3 regions of the Bacillus sp. SRL337 genome follow, and region 2 is predicted to be linked to each of the others. Evidence: riboswitches for the same ligand, from Rfam matches in the RefSeq annotation. Region 2 holds a riboswitch; each other region holds the start of a gene.
The links. Region 2 has a riboswitch for cyclic di-GMP ahead of AC4E8A_RS22055 (anti-repressor SinI family protein). Riboswitches for the same ligand answer to the same signal wherever they lie in the genome.
Positions count from the first base shown of each region.

Region 1: it holds a riboswitch for cyclic di-GMP, as region 2 does, so the genes downstream of both, AC4E8A_RS20210 (hypothetical protein) here and AC4E8A_RS22055 (anti-repressor SinI family protein) in region 2, are expected to answer to the same signal.
Region 3: it holds a riboswitch for cyclic di-GMP, as region 2 does, so the genes downstream of both, AC4E8A_RS01640 (hypothetical protein) here and AC4E8A_RS22055 (anti-repressor SinI family protein) in region 2, are expected to answer to the same signal.

Region 1 covers NZ_OZ481793.1:4,000,807-4,008,534, forward strand. Annotated here, with positions in the region: gene AC4E8A_RS20190 (glycosyltransferase family 4 protein) at 1-713, shown strand, start outside; gene AC4E8A_RS20195 (hypothetical protein) at 1,451-1,654, opposite strand; gene AC4E8A_RS20200 (DUF1028 domain-containing protein) at 1,726-2,559, opposite strand; gene hpf (ribosome hibernation-promoting factor, HPF/YfiA family) at 2,679-3,254, opposite strand; cyclic di-GMP riboswitch class I at 3,926-4,011, shown strand; gene AC4E8A_RS20210 (hypothetical protein) at 4,401-4,640, shown strand; partial or broken gene AC4E8A_RS20215 (ISL3 family transposase) at 4,752-5,968, opposite strand; gene fliT (flagellar protein FliT) at 6,146-6,493, opposite strand; gene fliS (flagellar export chaperone FliS) at 6,493-6,897, opposite strand; gene fliD (flagellar filament capping protein FliD) at 6,931-7,728, opposite strand, start outside.
Region 2 covers NZ_OZ481793.1:4,407,143-4,414,870, reverse strand. Annotated here, with positions in the region: gene AC4E8A_RS22095 (rod shape-determining protein) at 430-1,431, shown strand; gene AC4E8A_RS22090 (flagellar hook-basal body protein) at 1,531-2,373, shown strand; gene AC4E8A_RS22085 (flagellar hook-basal body protein) at 2,390-3,226, shown strand; gene AC4E8A_RS22080 (DNA-directed RNA polymerase subunit beta) at 3,240-3,524, shown strand; gene fabZ (3-hydroxyacyl-ACP dehydratase FabZ) at 3,709-4,143, shown strand; gene AC4E8A_RS22070 (hypothetical protein) at 4,364-4,690, shown strand; gene AC4E8A_RS22065 (hypothetical protein) at 4,896-5,279, shown strand; gene AC4E8A_RS22060 (helix-turn-helix domain-containing protein) at 5,312-5,632, opposite strand; cyclic di-GMP riboswitch class I at 6,233-6,328, shown strand; gene AC4E8A_RS22055 (anti-repressor SinI family protein) at 6,359-6,490, shown strand; gene AC4E8A_RS22050 (helix-turn-helix domain-containing protein) at 6,524-6,844, opposite strand; gene AC4E8A_RS22045 (YwpF family protein) at 6,935-7,375, opposite strand; gene AC4E8A_RS22040 (hypothetical protein) at 7,587-7,728, shown strand, end outside.
Region 3 covers NZ_OZ481793.1:308,653-316,380, reverse strand. Annotated here, with positions in the region: gene AC4E8A_RS01670 (FixH family protein) at 1-85, opposite strand, end outside; gene AC4E8A_RS01665 (sensor histidine kinase) at 105-1,544, opposite strand; gene AC4E8A_RS01660 (response regulator transcription factor) at 1,522-2,193, opposite strand; gene AC4E8A_RS01655 (YncE family protein) at 2,190-3,170, opposite strand; gene AC4E8A_RS01650 (methyl-accepting chemotaxis protein) at 3,768-4,448, opposite strand; gene AC4E8A_RS01645 (hypothetical protein) at 5,266-5,976, opposite strand; gene AC4E8A_RS01640 (hypothetical protein) at 6,027-6,395, opposite strand; cyclic di-GMP riboswitch class I at 6,496-6,582, opposite strand; gene AC4E8A_RS01635 (alpha/beta fold hydrolase) at 7,132-7,728, shown strand, end outside.

The DNA of each region.
Region 1 (7,728 bases), 410 kb from region 2:
CCATCCTGCTTCCAAAAACACCTCACTTAGTATCACTGATCGAAAAATATTACCCACAGAAAAAGAAATACTCTTTTCACAACTGCATCGATACAACAGGTTTCACATATGTCACGGAAGGAGTCTCAACAGAACCTTACATGCTGCTCGGCTGGGTGGGACGGTTCGAGGAAAATAAGAACTGGAGGGAATTCCTGCAGCTATCCAAAGAATTAATGACCAATTATGGCAACTTGAGAATCTGGATATTCACCGATGCCAACCTGAATCAGCCTTCTGAAGTAAAAGCCTTTCAACAAATGGCCCGTTCACTTAATCTGACTAAATCTATCACCATCCACTCCAATATCCCCCACAATCAAATGCCGAACTACTATACAAGAATCGGAAACTCAGGAGGAATGCTTTGCTCCACCTCCAAATATGAAGGATTCGGTTACGCGCTGGTAGAAGCTATGTGCTGCCTCTGCCCTGTGCTGACAACAGACTCGGATGGCATCAAAAGCTTCATCTTCCATAACTCGACAGGTAAAATCTATCAGCAGGGCGACATCCACCATGCCGTAAGAGAAGCCACCGATTTCATCCACAACGCGCCTCTGAAAGCCCAAATCAGGCAGAATGCCCAGCAATACATCAAACAGCATTTCAGCCCGGAAATCTACGCCGCAAATTTCATTCAGATGCTGCGGGAATTGCAGCTTAGGATATAAAGCACAAGCGGCTTGATCAGCCCCGACAGGCATAAGACGAGCCGGCGGGAAGGTTGCTCTTTAACCTTCCTGACGGATTGGCTTATGACCCCGAGGGGCTAGGCGCTGGAGCTGGATTGACTAAAAAGCGCAGGCGCCTTGATCAGCCCCGACAGGCATAAGACGAGCCGGCGGGAAGGTTGCTCTTTAACCTTCCTGACGGATTGGCTTATGACCCCGAGGGGCTAGGCGCTGGAGCTGGATTGACTAAAAAGCGCAGGCGCCTTGATCAGCCCCGACTGGCATAAGACGAGCCGGCGGGAAGGTTGCTCTTTAACCTTCCTGACGGATTGGCTTATGACCCCGAGGGGCTAGGCGCTGGCGCTGGAGCTGGATTGACTAAAAAGCGGAAAGGCACCGTTCAGCGGCGTACAGATTGGAGGGCTCTCGTATGAGATATAGGAATCACGAAGAGCGATAGCGATTCGATGCTGACTAATCGCAAGGAGAGAGCCGAAATCTGCTAGCCGTTTGCCGCTGGCACTAGACGAGTCCCACTAATCCCTCAGGAGGTCGTATGCCTTCCGCTCCAATCCTCCTACATAAAAGGGTAGGGGATAACATTGTCATAAAAACTACAACTCTTAGAAAAGAGCCATATAAAAGAAGGTGTCCTTTTGGAGGACACCTTCTTGGGCTTGCAGGTATGCAGGTTAGAAGAGAGACTTTCATAAGATGAGGACATCATTCTACTCGAGTTAGCAGTTTGAGAACATCTTTTCTTCATTATATAAGAGTTCATTTGCTCCAAGGGGGCTCTTTGAGGCCATCCTCTCTTCAATTTTGATTGGGCATATATATCCCATCCAGCTCTTTGAGGACATCTTCTCTTCAATTTTGATTGACATATGTACCCCAACCAGCTCTTTGAGGACATCCTTTCTCCAATTTTCAGAGTTCATGCCTCCCAGCTAGCTCTTTAAGGACATGTACTCTTCGGTATTTATCGGCATATGTACGCTAGTTCAAACGATTATTTCTCTTGCTTTTTCATAAACTCCAGCACATCCAGGTCAATATGTCCCTCCTGTTCTCTCATTTCAAAGTTTTCGGTATGAAGGTAATCCCTTAACGCCTGGCTGACACTCTTATCCTCTTTCATATAACCATGGCGCTCCAGCTCTGCCTCCAGTTCTTCTTGGGTAGAGCCAGCCACTGGCACCACTTTGTCCGGGTTGGAAACTGCAAAATAGAGCTGATGCAGGTTAAAAATTCGGATTAACTCTTTAATCGGATCAGGATGGTCATCGACCCTCAAATCAATCAATCGGTCATTGAAACCGCCGTAACCACCTTTTTCTTTTACAACATAAATGGCAGCAGACTGCTTTCCTCTGGAATCGCCTCCCGCTTCCTGTCCGGCATCAAGTGCTTTCAGGAGCCTTTCTGCCAAGGTTCCTTCTGTTGAGGTAAACGTCTCAGCCATTGCCTCCACTGTACGCTGATCAACAAGGATATTTCCCTGCGCAGCAAAATGTTCACCGGTCATGCCGCCAGCCCAATCATAACAGCCTTCTCCTGTATATGTTGCCGCATTTCCCTGTGCATCAATCAGCCCGACCTGGCGGAGATGACGCTCAGGGTCATCCTGCATGATAATTTCCAACGCTTCTTCGGCTGTTTTCCCTTCTTCCATCAATTGAAGAGCCTGCGGTCCGTACGCTGTGTTGGCGTAAGACTGTGTCGCCACTGCCCCCGCTCCGGCACGGGCAAACGGAACAACGGCACCGACTCCGATAAACTTGGATTGTACAGCTATTCCCCACTCTTTTTCCTTTGGATCAAATCCGACAATACTAAATGTCATGTTGTGATTCCTCCCGACAAAATTTATCTTTAATTGATTTTATTCGCCACTCGAAGGAAATGTCCTTTTTTTAAACGTAAAAACATCCTGCAGAATCTGCAGGATGCTGATGCTATCAATTATGTGGTTTCGATTAACCCGTATTTGCCGTCTCTGCGCTTATACACGATATTCGTTGCATTCGTTTCAGCGTCAGTAAAGATGAAGAAATTATGGCCGAGAAGATCCATTTGCAGAATCGCTTCCTCACTATCCATCGGTTTCAGGTTAAATTGCTTTGTCCTTACAACTTCATTAGGAACATCCGTCTCATCTTCCTGCGCTTTTTCATTCAGTTGAGATGTAGTCAACCCTTCCTGAGCAGCGAAGAATTCTTTCGGACTTCCCTTTTCACGCATTTTGCGGTTCACTTTGGTTTTGTGTTTACGAATCTGTCTCTCCAGTTTATCTACGATCAGGTCGATGGCTGCGTACATATCTTCGTGGCGTTCCTCAGCGCGCAGAACCAAATGCGGCATCGGGATTGTCACTTCGACCTTAGTTTTCTTATCAGGGTATACCTTTAAGTTAACATTTACGTCAGCATCAGGAGTTTCATTGAAGTAACGACCCAACTTGCCAACCTTATTCTCCAGGTGTTCTCGAATCGCTGGAGTTACCTCAATGTTCTCGCCTCGAATGTTGTAGTTCAACATGTAAACTCCTCCTTTTAGATAAAGCTATGTTTATATATTTCTCTATTCCCCTCATTATTCCTGCTTAATCTTTCTAAATATTTTGACGAATTTTAGAATATTATGTTGAATGTTTATATGAAAGGGATTTGAGAAATATATCTTATTATTATTTTCTCATGCACCTCAACGAATAAACTAGTAATAGCTTAATATTATGTGAAGTTTTCGGACCTGAACACCCGTGCAAAATCAAGAAAAGAGGAACTTCTACCGTCTATAATTTACAATATCCGGAAGGGATACTTTCAAAAAACCTTACTATGGGCAGAACACCTGTAGTCATAACAATATTGGGCCGGGACGAGTAAGTTTCGTCCCCCCTATTCCATCTCCAATCAGAAAAGACTTGCTGCTTGCACTGTGAGGTAATGGAAAAGCAGTTGAAATGTCCAGCACATATAGTCGTATGGAAGGAAAAAATAGAATCAATTATCCCTGAAATGGAATGGAATTTTCTATATCATACGCTCATAGTAAATGATGGACTCTTATAGAATTCAAATCTTTAGTACTTTAAAATCAGATATTTTAGCGAAAAATGGAGTAATTTGTAATTTTTTTCTGGAATTTATTGAAAACTAGGTCTTTATGATTTATTATTAGAATAGTTTTAAAAGTCTATTGACAAAATTGAAAAAAGGCAAACTTTTCGAAAGGAAAGGACGCAAAGCCACGGGTCTAAGGTTAGCTAAACTAAGATAGCCGGGCTGCCAAAAAGTTTTGTAGATAATAATGCGGAGCACTTTTCCATTCCTATTCATTTATCCACCTTCTTTTTGGTGGTCTTTTATTTTTTTCAAGAAGAGGGGATGGAATTTACTAAAAAAAATTGATTAAATAAAGTATCTATAAATATGTTTAGCCGGTTTCAAGGTGAGATGAAAGGTTGAAGACAGACAGGAAAGCTGCGGAGACAAGCTGCAAGTCTGTTATAAGTGTAAGAGACAAAAATCACCTGAAGACTATTATGGAAATGGACTTTATAAAATTGTTCAGAATGCAGAAAGAATTGAATTAATAGAAAGTCTCTCATGAAATACTAACAAATAAGAATGGTAATGGGTTATAGTTTTCAATTCATTAAAAAAGAAGGGAAGAATGCCAATGTCTATCATGACGGTTTTATTTGGCTCTGTGGAATATTTTGAAAGAGAATTACAGATCTATATAGAGAAAGAAGAATTAAATTATATGACGACCAGCCAAAAGCTAGAGCTCTCGTATTCAACATTAAAAGAGGATATTGCTCATAGTTTCATATGCAGTGATAGCTTTCGCGAAGAATGCTTGGAGAACCTGGCGAAGGCTTTTTTTCAGGTTAGCGGCTCTTTGGTGTTAAACTAAAACTCAAAAACATAGAAACACCCTCTCCTAGTGCCAATCGAATTGCATTAGGTCAGGGTGTTTTTTCGGTTCAACGTCAAATGTTGGGGTGAAGTGAATTTTGCTTCACCCTTATCCAATATGTGAACCCAGTCTTTTATACGTATGTGTTAATAGTATTTTCGCTCGAAAACGCGTAAAGCTTCGAAATCCAAATGCGTTTCGTTTCATCACTTTCGTTAAGTTGTTAATTCCCTCCAAGAAGCCGTTAGAATAGCTATAGGTAAAGCTATTTAATATTTCAACCTGCCAATTTTTTAATGTTTGCGCTGCTTTTTGAAACTCCGGGATGCCCGCCTCATCAACGGCTTTGTAAAAGGAATATAAGTCATTTTTGGTTTGGTGGATGTTCTCTTCTCCATTTTGTTTCGCCTCATCGAACCAGTGACAGAACAGTTCTTTCAATTCATAGGCCAGCTTTAATTCAGGGGACATGTCCAGATAACGTTGAAGATACCACTGATTGTCCTCTGTTAACTTATAGGATTTTTTATAGAATACATGTCGCATCTTTTTGCATTTCTTTCGATCATAATCATGCCAGCTGGATTGAACTCTTCTCCTCACTCCATCAAGTGCCCAATAGATATATCGAACAAAGTGAAACCGATCCGCCACAATAATAGGCTTCCCAAGGGCTTGTGTGACAGCTGCTTTAAAAGACTGACTCATATCCATGATTACGATTTCCACTTGAGCTCCATACTTTCGGAGATAGTGCTTAATCGTATTTTTGTATCGATTCGGAAGGATATCAATGGGCTCTTTAGTGATGCCATTCGCGATTATGAGCTGGTACTTGCCTTCTCTGGTATCTCCTTTGTATTCATCGATGGTGATCACTTTTGGCAATTCCTTCGCTTCTTCGTTGACTGTCTCTTTGGCCAATTGATCAAAGCGCCTTGCGACCGTTGAAGGGGATGTTCCATACACTTCTGCCGTCTCCTTGAACGTCTTGCCTTTAATACTACGAATTTTAACTGCCTGGTTCAGTTCCACTGATAACCGTTGGTATCTATTCACAAAAGGGTTCTTTTCCGCAAACTTCTTTCCACAAGGACAAGCATATCTTCTCTTTTGTAAAAGATTAGTGTGTGTCTTTCAAATAGCTTTAAATGCTTAATTTTTTGTATACGATAGTCGTGAATCTTATGAGTGAAAGTAGCACAAACCGGACAACTGTGGGGTGTAACCGGCTTCTCTGTATAAATCCAAAGTCTCGCTTCCACTTCCTCCATTTTCGTAACCATTGCTTCTTCAAAACCGGGTAGAATTATGTTAAAATTCATTATGCACGAATCTCCAATCTATACTTGTTTCTCGACAACTCAAGTATAAAAGACTGGATGATTACATGCATTTTTTTTGTTCAAATTGTGTAAGAACCCCAACAAATATTATAGAACCGTTTTTTCAATTTTTCCTACCCAAAAAAGAACCCCTATGATTAGAGGTCCTTTGAACATTCAATTCTTTTTATCGTAATAGAATCCATCCGTTTGAAGATGATCGTATGGATTGGAGTATTTTTTCGCAGAGGCTTTCTTTTTAACCGTACCATTCATTTCCTTCTTGATAGCATCCCGAAAGTCTGCCATCTTACGGTCTATCACTTGATTCCACTTCACAATTTGACTGCCCATCTCTGCTTCTTGTTGAGTGTATGGTGCCTTCACTCTTGCCAAGACAATTTCTCTTTGTTCTAATAGAGATTCCACTTTAGAGATACGTGCATCACGATCTTCCTCGGTCTGTGTTCCCAGTATTTGAAACAACTGCTTTGTTAATAGATAACATTCTTCAACAGAAGACATTAGGCTTTATCACCTGACCCAGCGTATTGCTGCTGTCGGTTCGTTTGAATGACCTGTTTCCATGTATCCCGAAATTCTGTAATAAACTCTTCAACTTCATTTAAAATAGCAGAATCATTCTTTAAATTGGCTTCTATTAATCTCCTATTAAGGTAATCATAGAGAGCCATCATGTTTTTAGATACAGCAATATCCATATTAAGGGTCACCATCAGTTCACTGATGATATTTTGAGCTTTTTGGATATTGACATTTTTCACTTCCACCTGTTTATCGGATATCGCTTTTTTAGCAAGCTGGATATTTTTCAGGCAGCCGTTATAAAGCATAAGCGTTAACTCCCCAGGTGAAGCCGTTGTGACTGAGTTGTTTTGATACGTTTTGTAGGGGTTGTTAATTGCCATTTAGACACTCCTCACTAATTTTATAATAAATAATTACATGCCTCCGCTGAATTGCTGCATTAGATAGGCTGATTGGGAATTTGCTTTCTGTATTGCCTTTTCCATGGCTGTAAACTGGCGCCAGTAACGGTCCTCAACTTGTTTCATCCGGTCTTCGAAACGGTCGATTCGGTCATCCATATTTTTTAGATTTCGCCCAATGGCAAACTGCTGATTGGTTGAAAAGGCGTTCCCGGCCTTTTCTTTGAGTTTGTCCATTGTATTGTTGGCCGTATCATATAGCCGGTTGATGATCCCTTTTTCTCCTTCTGTAGTTCCTTCCCAGGAAAACAAATTTTGCACAGATGCAGGATCCTCCTCGATGGCTTTTCTTAATTCTGTTTCGTTTATTTCAAGTTTCCCACCTTCTAAATAGTTGCTGGTGGTCTTAATACCTATAGAAGCGAGCTGGCTGAAAACCGAGGAAACTCCACTATTTTGGACAGGCTGGTAGAAATTCATCCGCATTTCTGACAAGACATTTGATAGAATAGGATCTCTTCTTAAAAGGCCACTCTTTGCCATATCTGTCCACTTTTCCTGCTGTTTATCCGACAAAGATTCCTTCTGTTCATCCGTTAAAGGCTTGTAAGAGCGATAATATTCTTCTGAAGATTTATCGCTTATCTTTCCTATCAGCTCATTGTACTTTTCAACAAAACCTTTTATATTCTCAAAGACTTTATCTGTATCATTATTTACTGAAATACCGGCAGAACCAGAGGTGAACGTCTGCTTTAGTGTAAACGTTACTCCGTTCATGGTAAATGCGTTGGAAGTTCTTTCAGTTTC
Region 2 (7,728 bases):
TTCAGAGGCCGCACCTGTCCAGGTAATCCCCCAGGAGATCACTCTTTGTGTGGACAGATGAAATGACAATCGTCTCTTTTACACCAAAAAATGAAAGGGACAGTGGCGGCAAATTTGAATGGTATTCACGTACCGATTAAAACACAAAATATACTAACTAACAAACAATCTAAAAAAAGCTGGATACATATCAATGGTCCTGAAAAACATTAATGAAATGTTGTATCAATTCTTTTGCACCAATATATTTTTCTTGACAAAAATTAGACATTTAGTACCTACTTTCGACATATTTATGGTAAAATAATAAATTAGGTGAAGTTTTTTCTATTCCCTATTTTTTATTAAACTAAACAACCAACGATTGACTTTGATAATAAATTCTATTGATATGAAAACGCGTTGAAATTGAGAAGGGAGAACAAGAAAATGTTAGCGAAAGATATTGGAATTGACCTGGGTACGGCTAATGTACTGATCCATGTAAAAGGAAAAGGAATCGTTCTGAATGAGCCATCCGTTGTGGCGATTGACCGCACGAACAATAAAGTCCTTGCTGTCGGTGAAGAAGCAAGGCGTATGGTCGGGCGTACACCTGGAAACATTGCTGCAATGCGCCCGTTGAAGGATGGAGTCATTGCAGATTTTGATGTTACAGAGTCCATGTTGAAGCATTTCATCAACAAGTTGAATGTGAAAGGTTTGCTATCCAAACCGCGTATTCTTATCTGCTGTCCTACTAACATTACAAGCGTAGAGCAAAAGGCAATCAGGGAAGCGGCTGAAAAGAGCGGCGGTAAAAAGATTTACCTTGAAGAGGAGCCAAAAGTTGCAGCAATCGGTGCCGGAATGGACATCTTCCAGCCTTATGGGAACATGGTCGTGGACATCGGGGGAGGAACAACGGATGTAGCCGTTCTTTCCATGGGTGACATCGTGACCGCTTCTTCCATCAAAATGGCTGGTGATAAGTTTGATGCAGAAATCCTTAGCTATATTAAAAAAGAGTATAAGCTATTGATCGGTGAACGCACAGCTGAAGATATCAAAATCAACATTGGAACGGTATTCCCTGGCTCACGCGATGAGTCAATGGAGATCCGCGGACGCGATATGGTGTCCGGACTTCCTAGGACGATCACTGTTAAATCGGCTGAAATCGAAGGGGCCCTTCGTGAATCCGTAGCCGTTATTGTACAAGCTGCAAAAAATGTCCTGGAGAGAACACCGCCGGAACTTTCTGCGGATATCATCGATAGAGGGGTCATCCTGACTGGCGGAGGAGCTCTTTTACATGGAATCGACCAGCTGCTAGCTGAAGAACTGAAAGTGCCTGTCCTTGTGGCAGAAAATCCAATGGACTGTGTAGCAATCGGCACAGGCATCATGCTGGAAAACATCGATAGAATCAGCAGAAGAAAAATCGGCTGATTCCAATAACAACCAATTGAAAGAAACACATAACAATCCGAAAAATGTTCCGATATAATAAGTGGTAGATAAACTGTACGGAAAAAGAGGTGCCCGAAAATGCTGCGCGGATTTTATACTGTTGCTTCCGGAATGCTGTCTCAGCAACGGAAAACAGAAATGCTGTCAAACAACCTGTCCAATGCCAATACTCCCGGATATAAAGCGGATCAGTCTTCCATGAAGGCGTTCCCGGAGATGCTGCTGTCTTTACAAGGGCTGCAGCAAAACATACCCACACAAAATGGTCTTAAATTGCCTATGTCCCAACAGGTAGGCGCGTTGAATACAGGTGTGTACATGCAGGAAACGATTCCGGCATTTTTACAGGGTGATCTTCAAGAGACTGAAAGATTGACGGACGTTGCCCTGGTGGACGGAAATATTCCAGTCGATCCAGAAACCGGTCTGAGCGGAGGGGTGCTTTTCACTCTCCAGGGTGGTGACGGAACCCCTCGCTACACCAGAAATGGTAACTTCAATGTGGATGGACAAGGCTTTTTAACATCTGCAAGCGGTTTATATGTTTTGGATCAGAACGGCGATCGTATCCAACTGCCTTCGGACAATTTTAAAATTACCGAAGAAGGCAGGGTACTGGTTGATGAGATTGAATCCGCAAGACTCGGAATAGGGTTTGCGGTCAATCCAAACAGACTGACAAAAGAAGGGGACGGGCTTTTCAGAACAGAAAATAACGAGCCCCTTCCTGATGCCTATGACAGTGAGGCAACATTCGGCATGCAGCAGGGGTTTATCGAGCGATCAAATGTCGATACCGCCAAAACGATGACCGATATGATGACCTCCTACAGATCCTTTGAAGCGAATCAAAAAGTCTTACAGGCTTATGACCGAAGCATGGAAAAAGCAGTGAATGAAATTGGCCGTGTCAATGGCTAGGAGAGGGGACTGAACCGTGAACAGAACGATGATCAGCGCAACCAATACACTGAATCAGCTGCAAAAACAAATGGATACAATCGGACATAACCTCGCCAATAGCGACACAAACGGCTATAAACGCAGAGAAGCCATGTTTTCGGAATTGCTTTTCCAGCAGGTCAACAATCAAAGGGCCGACAAAGATATCAATGGCCGATTGACGCCTGCAGGGATACGCCAGGGTTCAGGGGCTAAGCTGTCACAGTCGGAACTCAATCTTGCTCAAGGTTCGTTAAAGGCAACCGGTAGAAACCTCGATTTTGCCCTGACTGCCCGAAACCAATTTTTTAAAGTATTGGTTCAAGGGGAAGACGGAGCGGAAGTCCGGTTCACTAGAGATGGTGCCTTCTATGCCAATCCGATGGGCAACGGTGAAATGATGCTTGTGAATGGCCAAGGGCATGCTGTACTTGACGAAAATGATGATTTTATCACATTCACTGAAGCAGGAATGAACAGTCAAGATATTGGTCTTGGTGCAAATGGACAGTTGACTATCGGTGGGATGCCTTTTAACCTAGGGATAGTATCGATAGAAAAACCGCAATTCATGGAGCAAGCCGGCCAGAATCTTTTGGGATTGCCTCAAGATCTGCAAGGACTTGGTGTAAATCAAAATGAAATAATGACCAACATGAACGGTGCCTTACGAAACAATATCAGCCTCGCTCAAAGCACATTGGAAGGATCCAATGTCGACATAGGAAAAGAAATGACGGACATGCTGAATGTCCAGAGGGCTTATCAATTCCAAAGCAGGTCCATCTCGATGGCAGATCAGATGATGGGACTTGTCAATGGAATCCGTTAAAGGAGTTATGACAATGACTGAAAATGAAATTCTGCAAGAAGAAGGCAAAACAAGGGAAGACATCAAAGCTGAAAAAAAGAATAAGAAAAACAAAGCGGAAGAAACACCTGGGAAATGGGTAAGGATCCGCTTTCTTCCGATCTGGCTGCGAATCATCCTTTTTGTCGTGCTCCTTGCCGGATGTCTCATTGGAGGGGCCATGTTCGGGTATGGGGTCATCGGAGACGGAAAACCGATGGATGTATTAGAAAAATCCACATGGCAGCATATCATTGATATCGTCATGAAAGAAAATTAATCAAACCCTGCCTTCTTATGGAAGGCAGGGTTTTTAACGCTTTAAAGCAGCCGGGGACAGTCCCCGGCTGCTTTAAAGCGCTAAAGGAAATAGGGCAGCTGATCCAAAATTCCTTTTTATCCGAGAGGAATTCAGGTAGAATGGATAGAAGATAAGGTACATAAAGGATTAAGGAGGCATTTTGATGCTCGATATTACGCAAATCAAAGAAATCATCCCTCACCGTTATCCATTTCTTTTAGTGGACAAGATCATTGAAGTCGAAGAAGGAAAGAGTGCGGTGGGAATCAAGAATGTAACCGCAAACGAAGAATTCTTCAACGGCCATTTTCCTGGTTACCCGGTAATGCCCGGAGTCCTGATTGTAGAAGCGCTGGCTCAAGTGGGGGCAGTGGCAATGCTGAAGAAAGAAGAAAACCGCGGACGGTTGGCTTTCTTCACAGGAATTGATAACTGCCGGTTCAAGCGTCAGGTTAAACCAGGGGACGTGCTCCGCTTGGAAGTTGAAATGGTACGCTTCCGCGGCGCCATCGGCAAAGGAAAAGCGATTGCAACAGTGGACGGAGAAGTAGCCTGCGAAACAGAAATGATGTTTGCGTTAGGAGATAAACAAGAATAGAGTAAACAAGAAAGTCCAGCTGCCGAAGCAGCTGGACTTCTTTAATGCTTTAAAGCGATAGGGGACTGTCCCCCACTGCTTTAAAGTGATAAAGAATCTCTCTTTTCATTAACGAAAAATAGTTGATTTGGATGCAAGTTTCCAAAATTATGGGGCATGCTATCAAAAGACCGCAGAGATAGGTCTCAAAAATTCTTTGTATTGAAAGGAGTCATACACAATGAATAAAAAGCTTTTAGCCATCCTTGGTGGAACAGCACTCTCCGCAATGCTTCTTGCAGGTTGTAACGGCGATCAGGAGCCGCCTCCGGAAGATAACGAAGCTCCTGTTGAGGAAGAAGTTCCTAATGATCAGAATGGGGACATGAATGAAAACGGAGATATGAACGATAACGGCGACATGGATATGGATACTAATGACGGCGAAGGAAATATCTCTGAAGATAACAACGGGGATATTGACGATAACCAAAACGGCGAAAATGGCGAATCTCCAGCTGGCGAGCTTGAAGAAGATATGAAAGACGACGAAAAAAATAATCAGTAATAGCTCCTTCTAAAGGACCGGGATATCCGGTTCTTTTTTCTTGATAGTACCACTGGTTTAAGAGAAGAGATATTAAATAGTTGAAATTATCTTCTCAGCTAATTTACCATTATTTTGAACAACAGTATCTCCGACAAAAATGATTTATTATGGTATAGTAAGACAAAGACAGCAAGCAATATATAATAGGAGGTAATTTAGCTGCATGATGAATAATTTTCCACAGGGAATGAAAATCAGCATTTCCCGTTCAATTTCTACTGCTTTTGAAACATACATGGAAAATATCGAATGGAACGAAGAAAAGTTCGATTTGAATGCGTTTGTTAAAATTTGGAAAGATTACATAACGAATACTGCTTCTTGGTACAAACAGTTGTCTATTGAGCAAAAGAATAATCCACAGTTACATGAAGATCTTGCAAAGAAGATAAATGAAATTATAGAAAAGATTTTCTCTGAACAGCCAACGGGTGACCAGGTTAAGGAAATAGAGTCACTTCAAAAAGAGTTGAACACCAACTATGAATATACCTGTAAAGCGGAAGCAAGGTATGTTCTAGCTATTCTTAAAACCAAGATCAACTGAAGAACTTGAAACAAGATGTTTCAAGTTCTTTATTATTCTGCTTTTCTTTTTAACCCCATTAAGGTTGTAAAATGTATGAATTCATCCTTGGTCAAACCCTGACTTATTGCCCCTTTCACCAACTGAATCCACTCATCCGTAATTGATACATCATCTGCCTCCTCCAAAATAATCGTATCTAGAGATACACCAAGAGCATTAGCTACTTTTTCTAAAACATTAATTGATGGATTTTTTTGTAATCCCCTCTCAATAGAACTGATATAAGACTTTGAAATCTCTGCTTTTTGACCTAATTCATTAATAGTGAGCCCCTTTTTCTCTCTAATAAACTTGATTCTCTCACCAACCATAGTCTGAACCCCTTCTCCAAATCGTTTATTATTCATTATAAAGAACATTTGATTTTTATGGAAATTAGCATTTTTAAGAAACAGTTAGCATACAATAGTAAACTAACGAAAATTGTTCTTTATTAAGAACTTTTGAATAGTTTTAGCATTTTAGAGAAGTGAGGATATTCTTGTATAGTAAGTAAAAAGGACTATAGCGAACGAAAGAGGTGTAATTATGTTTAAGAAAAACTGCCAGCGTTGCAGCCGCCCCTCATACAGTTCTACAGAAACAGGGCAGTGGATTTGCCCATCATGCGGAAAGGACCTCACTGCATCTCCTTTCTTTCATGCATCCAGCTTCATTCAAATTAACCAGAAGATTGTCCCATTAGAGGAAAAGCTGAAGGCATATCGCAAGACTTTTCCACTAAGAAACATGCTTATTCGACACAAAAACACTATCTGAAGAGTATAATTAACAGAATATTACTACAAAAGAGAAGTAAATGTAAAAATTTATAGGAAAAAAGGTAGAAAAGGCAGCAGGATTTTACAAAATATAGGTTTTGATAAATAGTATAATGGATATAGTTAAGGAACTGGTTAGCCAATGAGATAGTCAGACAAAGGCAAACTCATTGAAAAATGAGGACGCAAAGCCACAGATCTAAGGGAAGAGATTGGGTGTTTTACTATGATGGCTGGGCTGCCTGAAATACTGAGTGTATTTTAGGAGGAGAGAAAGTGGTTGAAAAAGAACTGGATCTAGAATGGATTACCTTGATTAAAGAAGCAATGGCAGTAGGGGTCACCAAAGATGAAATCCTAGAATACCTACATACAAATAGAGAAGAAAGAAAAGTACTTATAAAATAATCAAAGCGATTCCCGTCATAAGGGAATCGCTTTTTACTTTTGGTTTAGTTTCCATTTATTAAATTCAATGAACTCCCGAAACTGTTCTTTGCTGATGCCGGACTCCATGGCTTGTTCTACAATGCTTACCCAGTCCGAATCAATATGCTTATCTTCAATCGTATCATATAGTAAAGAATCAACAGGTACATTCAACGCACCAGAGATCTTTTCCAGGAACTGCACCGACGGATTCTTTTGCAGGTTTCTTTCAATTGAACTCAAGTAAGACTTGGCAACCCCAGCCTTATCCGCAAGTTCAGTCATGGACATTTTTCTCTCTTGTCTAAGCTTCTTCACTCGTTCCCCGATCATTACCGTTCACATCCTGTACGTATAATCATCCTCATAATAGTGACATTATACCACAAAAAAACGTGAGCTTTGTCACATTTCGTCTAAAAGTTACTTTGACGCCTTCGAAGTAGCAGCCAGTCTAGGCTTGGAACGCATTTTATCCCTGAATTCCTGTACAAGCCCTGCTCCTTCAAACCCTTTCTCTACTAAATCATCAAGCAGAAGTTCAGCATATTCATTGCGCATCTTCTTCAACTTTCCTTCAAAAAGAACGCTCAGATGGAAATCCATCGTTTTGATGCAGCTGATTCTCGTCATAAAGGCAGCGGGATCATTTTCAGGAAGGGAAATCACAACCTGTACCTCAATATCATTTTCGCTCTGCTGGGCATCCCGGAAGAAATCATAATAATCCTTCTTCATGCAGCCCTCAATCAGCCAGCTCCCTTTCCCATCTTCTTTATTGATAATCAAACCGTCCACAATTTCAATGTCTTTCAGCTCATCGTTTTCAACAACTTGAAGAGTGATTACTTTAAAGGTTTTCATGAACGATCCTCCATCTCATAGTTTGTACAAATTATAACATATAAGAAGATTCGAAACATAATGCGTTACTTCCAAATATAATCACGAAAATAATTGTATTGTCCAAGTTGTAGATGATGATTTCCGCTACAGGGACACGACTCCGCGGGGCGGGCGTTGACTAAAAAGCGCAAGCGGCCGTTCAGCGACTTACAGATTGGAGGTCTCACGCATGAGATTAAGGAATCACGATGAACATGGCGAATCGATGATGACTTATCGCAAGGAGGGTGATCGAAATCTGCTAGTCGCTGGCCGCTGGAGCTGGATTGGCCTGCTCGGCTGCGCCTGCGGGGTCTCATCTGTCCCGCTAG
Region 3 (7,728 bases), 560 kb from region 2:
TCTGTTCATTATCCTGAGCTCCGCAGGCTGCGAGAAACAGTGCACTGCCCAGTGTGATTGTCATCCATAAAGAATTGGGTTTCATTTAAAACATCCTCCTAAATTTATTCGTCCTCAAAGGACATGGAACGGAATGCCAGTGATATCGACGTTCCTTTTCCCGGTTTGGATTGTATATCAATGGTGCCGCCATGCTTCCACACAATCTGCCTGACGATGGCCAGCCCCAATCCAAATCCACCTTCATCCCTTGTCCGCGGCTTATGGACCCGGTAAAAACGATCCATGATGTTTTCCAGGTCCTGTTCCGGAATGCCGCGCCCGGTATCTTTTATCCTGAGAACACTGAATCCCTCTGTTTGTCGCATTTCCACTATAATTTCTCCTGCCCCTTGGGTATACCGAATCGCATTATCCAGGAGATTGCTGATCACCTGCTCAAGCCGGTCGGCATCTCCTTCTATGATTGCCTCTTCATCAAGCTGAAGATAGAGATGGATGTTCTTCTTCTCCAAGGGAAGCCTGAATCTTTCGGTCACATCCATAACCACCTGAGCGAACGGAATCGGTTCATGCTTCATTGGATACGAATCCCCTTCCAGCTGGGCGAGGTCCAATAAATCATTGACAAGCCGTGTCAAACGGGCTGTTTCGTTCTGGATGATCCGCAGGTATTTCCGCTGATCCTCCTCACTTTCAATGACTCCCTCCAGGATGGCTTCAGTATATCCTCTCATATAACTCAAAGGAGTTCTGAGCTCATGGGAAACATTTTGTAAAAACTCTCTCCTATTACTCTCCACTTCTTCCAATGATTTAGCCAGCTGGTTGAATGACCGAGCCAGCGAGCCTATCTCGTCAGATGAGGGAACCTCAATCCTTTTTGAAAAGTCACCGGATGCCATCCTTCCCGAAACCATTTCCATCTTCTTCAGCGGCTGAATCATCTGTGAGGCAATTTTTCTCCCTGACCACACAACCATTAAAACGATGAAAACTGCCAAGCCAGCCAGCACATATCGAATCGATTCGAAAGGGGCATATACATCCTCCAAAGGCATGTACAGAAAAATGGCTCCTGTAAGAATATCTCCTTCCAGCAAAGGAATTGCCACCGCTAAGATGTCCTGATCAAATACCGGATGCTGACGGACCATTGTTACGGTTTCCCCGTCTAAAAGTCTCTGCCTTTCTTCAAACGTGATCAATGTTTCACTCGCCATATCCCCATATGGGAGAGAGGCGCTGAGTTTCATGGGATCTTTGGTAAAAATGATATCAGCTTCCGAATTTTTCTTTGTCCACTCCACGAGTTCTTGGAATTGTTCCCCATCCCGTTCCTCCAGGTAAGCTTCTTTTAAGTTTTGCCCTTGGAGATGAATCAAGTCCTTCTGTTTATCTACATATAACTTTTCATACAAGTAAAAGGTCAGCCCAATCGTGATCATAACCGTGATGATCGTAACTACAGCAATTGTCAGCCAGATTTTCTGCCGCAGGCCGATACGTGTGAATCTCTTTTTAATTGAATTTATAACCAACACCCCAAACCGTCTGCACATATGAGCCTGCGGATTTCAGTTTCAATCTCAGTGTTTTAATATGAGTATCAACGGTGCGGGCGGTACCTTCACTCTCAAACCCCCAAACCTTATCCAGGAGCTGATCCCTGCTGAATACCTGACCTTGATTCTGCATAAGAAGGGACAGCAGCAGAAATTCTTTTCTAGTCAACGTTACTGTGGAGCCATCGACATTCACCACATGCCCTTTCAAATCAACCGTTAACTCTTCATGGCGGATCGTTCGGCTCTTGAGGCTTTCACTAGTAAATCCTTTTGACCTTCGGAGAGCGGCCTCAATTCTGGCTATGAGTTCCTTTGGACTGAAAGGCTTCACTACATAATCATCTGCGCCGGCTTTCAGGCCTGTCACGCGGTCATCCTCGTTCCCTTTTGCTGTCAGGATAATGATGGGGACATCTGAAAAGGTCCGAATTTCCTTCGCTGCCTCCAGTCCGTCCATCAATGGCATCATTATGTCGAGCAAAACTAAATCAATGTTTTCCCTTTTCAATACATTGATGGCTTCTCTGCCGTTGCCTGCCGAAAAGACAGAATAATCATGTGCCTTCAAATAAGAGCTCAACAGTCCAATCATATCTTTTTCATCATCTGCAACGAGTATATTCACTCCGGCCCACCTCCCTCGATAATGGCAACAGGGCCCCCTTTTATGTCAACCTCTGATGTAATTTCAAATGTGTCAAGATTCAATATAAAAAGAGAATTGCTATCGATGCTTGTGACATAAAGTGAATCTTTATTTCCAATGACATCATACGGGTTGGCCCCCACCTTGATATTTTCCGTATCGGAGACATCCGTAGAAATCTTGTAAAGTTCATGTGACCCATGACAAACCACATAGAGATCGTCACTGGCCGGGGGGCTGAAAAATTTAACAGGCATCAGCCCGACCCTGATACGGTCAAGCTGTTCACCGCTCTTTGGGTCGATTACATAGACAAAACGGTTCAAGTCTCCGTGGACAGGTCCATGCCCGCCGACATAAAGCTTCGAATCTTTAAACCAAACGCCCTCGGGCAGATAAGGAACCAGAAACTCTCTCGTCACTTCAAGCTTATTCATGTCGATCGCAGATACAGAAGAGCTTTGCTGGTTCACGGCGAATAGGAGACCTTCCTCCTCATCCACTGCCATCGATAAAGGAAAATCCCCTACAGGAATCGACGCCGTCACTTTTTCCTCTTCTATATTAAATACCTTGATCTCATTATTAGCGCTGTCCGCCAAGAAAAGCTGCTTTGTGTCATCGCTATATAACAGCTCATTGACGCCTGAACCCAGGTCTTCCCACTGCTTCCGGTTTCCGCTCCTGGTGTCCAATAAGGTTAAGCTGCCGCTGTCTTTACTGGTGTAAGCAATATTCTCCTCATCAATCCGGACCATATCTGCTATCGTTTCATCCAATTTAACCGTACCCGTCACCTTCTGCGTGTCTTTATCAATAAACGTCAACCCGGCATCCTTCAAATGCGAAACCATGAGTGTGTTCTCTGCATTATCGGGAAGTGACAGTCTATTATTTTTACAGCCGGATACAATTAACATTAAACTTACCAAAATATAAATAAGAGTTCTATTCATAAAGGACCTCGAATCCTTTCTTTTAGTTCAAGTTTACCCAACACTCTATAGTATAGAATAAAAATTTGAAATCTTTGCGAAGTATTAAGGATGAATTGTGAATTGAGTAACTTTTTTCTGTATTGAAAGGAGAATTCCCGTGATCATAAAACAGGTATCTCAATAAAGCGGAGGTGACTCAGACTGTAGCTCATTTTTTTAAAAAAGTGATTCCTTCTCCAGGCGCACGACTCCGCCCTGATGGAGGTGCCCCCCCTCGTTGGCATAAAAAGCCGCCGTTCAGCAGCGTATAAATTAGAATACAAAGGAACTATAACACGCAAGCCGATGTAGGCTTATCGCAAGGCACCGCCCGCAGGAGCCTGCGGGACCTCCCCTCTATCCACAGGAGGCCATGTGCCTTCCGCTCCACTCACACACCTAGGTTTGTAAGGTGACAAGAATGGTGATGACTTGACTTATATACAAAAAGCCTATAAACATCATCCGTATTGGACTTTGTTTATAAGCTGAGGCACCTCATAAAGTTGAGTGCCTGTACATTGAATAAAACGTATCCACACTAGAACCTAAGCAATTGCCGGTGTCCTTTTCCCGCTATGCTGCTCTTTCAGGATCTTGGCCGCCTAGTGACTCCTTTGATTCCATAGCTTGATTCCAAGTGAACAGGAACTTTTCCACATTACTCTTCAACTCTGCAATTCTGTTTGCTTCCCTAACTAATTTTTGCATCGTCTGTAATTCATCGTCGCTGATTTCAATCAGTTCTTCAAACATTTCCACCGACTCCCGGGAGATGAATGCTATTTCTTTGATTGTTGACATGATCTCCTGGGAACTGGACGATAGTTCTTCTGTACTTGCTGAAGAATTTGCGTTGTTTTCCGCAATGATTTTTGTAGTAGCAAGGATCTTTTCGAACATGGATCCAACCTCTACAATAGTAGAATTGGTATCTGAAAACTCCTCTGTTCCCTGTTTCATTGAACTTACCACGACGTCTGTTTCTTCTTGAATATTCTTTACTATATTTGATACCTCAGAAGAGGACTGGCGCGATTGTTCTGCAAGCTTTCGAACCTCATCCGCAACAACTGCAAATCCTTTACCATGTTCACCCGCACGAGCTGCTTCTATGGCTGCATTCAAAGCAAGTAAATTGATTTGTTCAGAAATCCCTGTAATCACTTTTACAATGGTGCCAATTTCATGAGATTTCTCTCCTAGTTTTTCTATTGCCTCATTTGTTGTACTTACCGTTTGATTAAACTTCTCCATTTTTTCCAAGGAGTCTTTCAGTTTTCCGTTCCCTTCCTGAGTCAGTTCCAAGGTCGTATTCGATTGTTCTGAAATTTGATGAGATCTCACGGACAAGTCTTCAATCGCCTGTGCCATATCTTCCATAGATACGGAACTTTCTTCGGTTGCAACTAACTGTTTCTGCAGCCCCCTTCCAACCTCATCAATTGCAGCTCTTACAATATCTGCCTTCTCAGAAGCATACTCACCGCTCTCAGCGAGGCTTTCCCCTGTATCATGCACATCTTTTGCGAATGTGAAAAACTTTTCCCTGACACGGCTTAAATAGTTGATCAGCTCGTTAAAAGCAGTATGTTCCGAATTTTTCTCATTAACTTTGTTTATGACATTACCTGCTGATAGTTCCTTGAGTCCATTTACTATTTCTCTATTTATATGCGAATATTTTTTCAGCGAAAAATACCGGTAAGCAAAATACACGGATGTTCCGAGCAATACAATTATTATTCCCAGCATTACAGCTTCCATGATCATTTAATCTCCTGTCTCTAGTAGTAGGCCCTTCTCAGAATTATGGCTATGATTTTCATTAGGGTATGTCGATCTGGCGTCTCCAATTAAACCGGCTAAAGGACCAGTCCATTAAACCACCAATCGCCAACTGAAATGACTGACTGGCGATTTAGCCATGAGAGTTAATCAAACCCTTCTCTGTGAAAAAAACGATTTATATGAACTTCCAGAACTAAAAAATAGGTGAATCCCTGCAAAGCAAAACAACTCTTCTAAAAGCAACAATGTTTTTGAAGCAGCCCTATTTTGAAGTGAAATCCCATTACAACTCTTTTAAAAGTATATATGTGCCATCGGCAATATCCGAAGAAATGCCATGCAGCTTACTATTATCCCGATATTTATGAACGATGAAATTCCCTTCCAGATCTTTATACTTTTTCATATCATGATATTTCTCCATTACGCGTATCGATTTCGGATTTGTCGCTTCTCCCAAAACAGCCTTCAATCCTTGTGCTGCCGCTTTTGTGATCAGCATATTTCCTAATCGCTGAATAACTTCATGGCGATCCTGTTCAGCCGTTACTCCTAACATGAATAAGTGCAGCAGCTCCCCGTCTTCAATCTCTTTTCCGTTCCGTTTTTCATAGTCCTCCATAAACCGTTTATCCACATCTTCCAAAACACGCAGAATGACGTTCATGTCATAAAACGATTCTTCAAATACATCTTCTCCGATGATCTCTGGCGCGTTTGTGTCCCCGGCAAGAACACCAACAACATGATCCTCAGCATCTATAGCGACCGCACAATATCCCTGCTGGACGGTAGAGTCTAAATATTCCCTGGTAAACTCATAGAAATCTTCATACTTTAAGTTTAATTGCCCTACCATCGGCTCCTGCACCCACTTGCCTGATACAGTCAATCCAATAAATGATTGTGCCAGACACTCAGCTGCCTTTTGAACCAACTCTGTTTGTTCCTTTGTGATGATTTCATAGGTATATAAATCCAGTTTTGTTTGCACTTGCCGACATCCTTTCGAATTTAAAATATGTAAGTATTCCCTGGTCTGTCTTAAATGGAATGAGGCACTTGATCGATAAATGTACCCGTGAAATCTATCCTCTCAAGAGCATTCCTGATTTGCACTTGAGCGATTTTAGATGAAGGTTTTACTACGAGGGTATCCTTAAAACCCAGGGTGGAATAGAACTGCATGGTCTGCTCCAGCTGCGGCACAACTTTTGACGGGACTGGTGTTTGATGGGTCCCATCGACAACAAACGTATACTCTCGTCTATTGACTCTATTAATGGTATCCTGCAAGTCAATCATATAGCCCTCAGCATCTTCTTCCCTCATTAATCCGAGAACCTGTACATGAACTTCCTTCGCTGCCTCATTAATGGCCATCTTATATTTCTTCTTATCTATGACTATCATCTCTGATCTCCTTTTCCTTTTAGTCGTGACGGCTTTTACGCAGGAGCCAAACAAAAAAGCCATCCCCAAATAGGCAGGGATAGCCAAATAATCATTATTCATTGGCAACCCGACTATCATTATCCCGGAGGATTTTAGACTCGCAGCTTTGCGTCCTTACCTTTCGATAAGTTTGCCGTTTTCACTTTATTAAAATAGTACAAATATCCCGATGACATAGTACTATAATAGTATAAAGAATTTGCCGTTTTTTGTCGATACTTGTATGCTATTCCATTAAATAATGATAGTACGGTCCATTGATTAAGGATAAAATTCTATAAGGCAGATGTTTTGCATGGCTCACACGCTATTTATGTAAGAGGAAAGGCTGCTTACTTTTATATGACCAATGGCGAACTTTAGTATTGGGAAATCGGCGAAAATCATCCACAGCTATTAGGGAAGAGCAAGAGGATTGGACCGCAAGAGAAGCAAATCACTTTCTCTCTATTGATGAATGCTGTTTCCTTCAATTCCATGCTGTCTGAGCTCCTTTCTGACTGATCAATCTATAAATCTTCACGGGGAACACCCGTGATGGTTGCGATCCCCAAGAATTCCCCCGCAGTCCCCCTTTCTTTATCACCATAGATATTTTTAAAAAATGAAATGGAATGACTCTGTATTGAATAGTATTTAGAAGTAACATTTAGGTTATGGGTTTTGCCAATTTACAGTAACAGGGGGGGAAATAATGCAAGCTAAAGGAACGTATATTGAAGTTGAACCGGGAATTGAGTTATTTGTCCAGGATGCCGGAACCGGGGACCCCATCGTGTTCATTCCAGGGTTCACATTCACGACAGAAGTTTTTTCAGAACAGCTCCAGCATTTTTCAAAAACTCACCGGACAATCGTTATCGACCCAAGGAGCCACGGCCGGTCAACGATGACTGTTCACGGAAACGACTATGTTACACATGGAACTGATCTGCAAAAAGTATTGGAAGCTCTAAACGTCGAAAAACCAGTGCTTGCCGGCTGGTCATTCGGCTGTTTAACTGTATGGGAATATATTCGCCAGTTTGGAACAGATCAAATCAAGTCACTTGTTTTGATTGATATGCCGCCAAAATCTTTATCGTTGCAGCAAGACCGGGATTGGGTTGAAGGACTACTGGATGACATGGCTTCAGCCTATACAAACTACCTTCGCAACCCGAAAGGACAACGGGAATTCATCTCCGCCTACGCTTCCGGTGTAATGATTCAACGCGAACTAAAAGAAACAGAATTAACATGGATCGTTGAACAATCACTGAAGACACCCTATTATATTGCGGCCAATCTA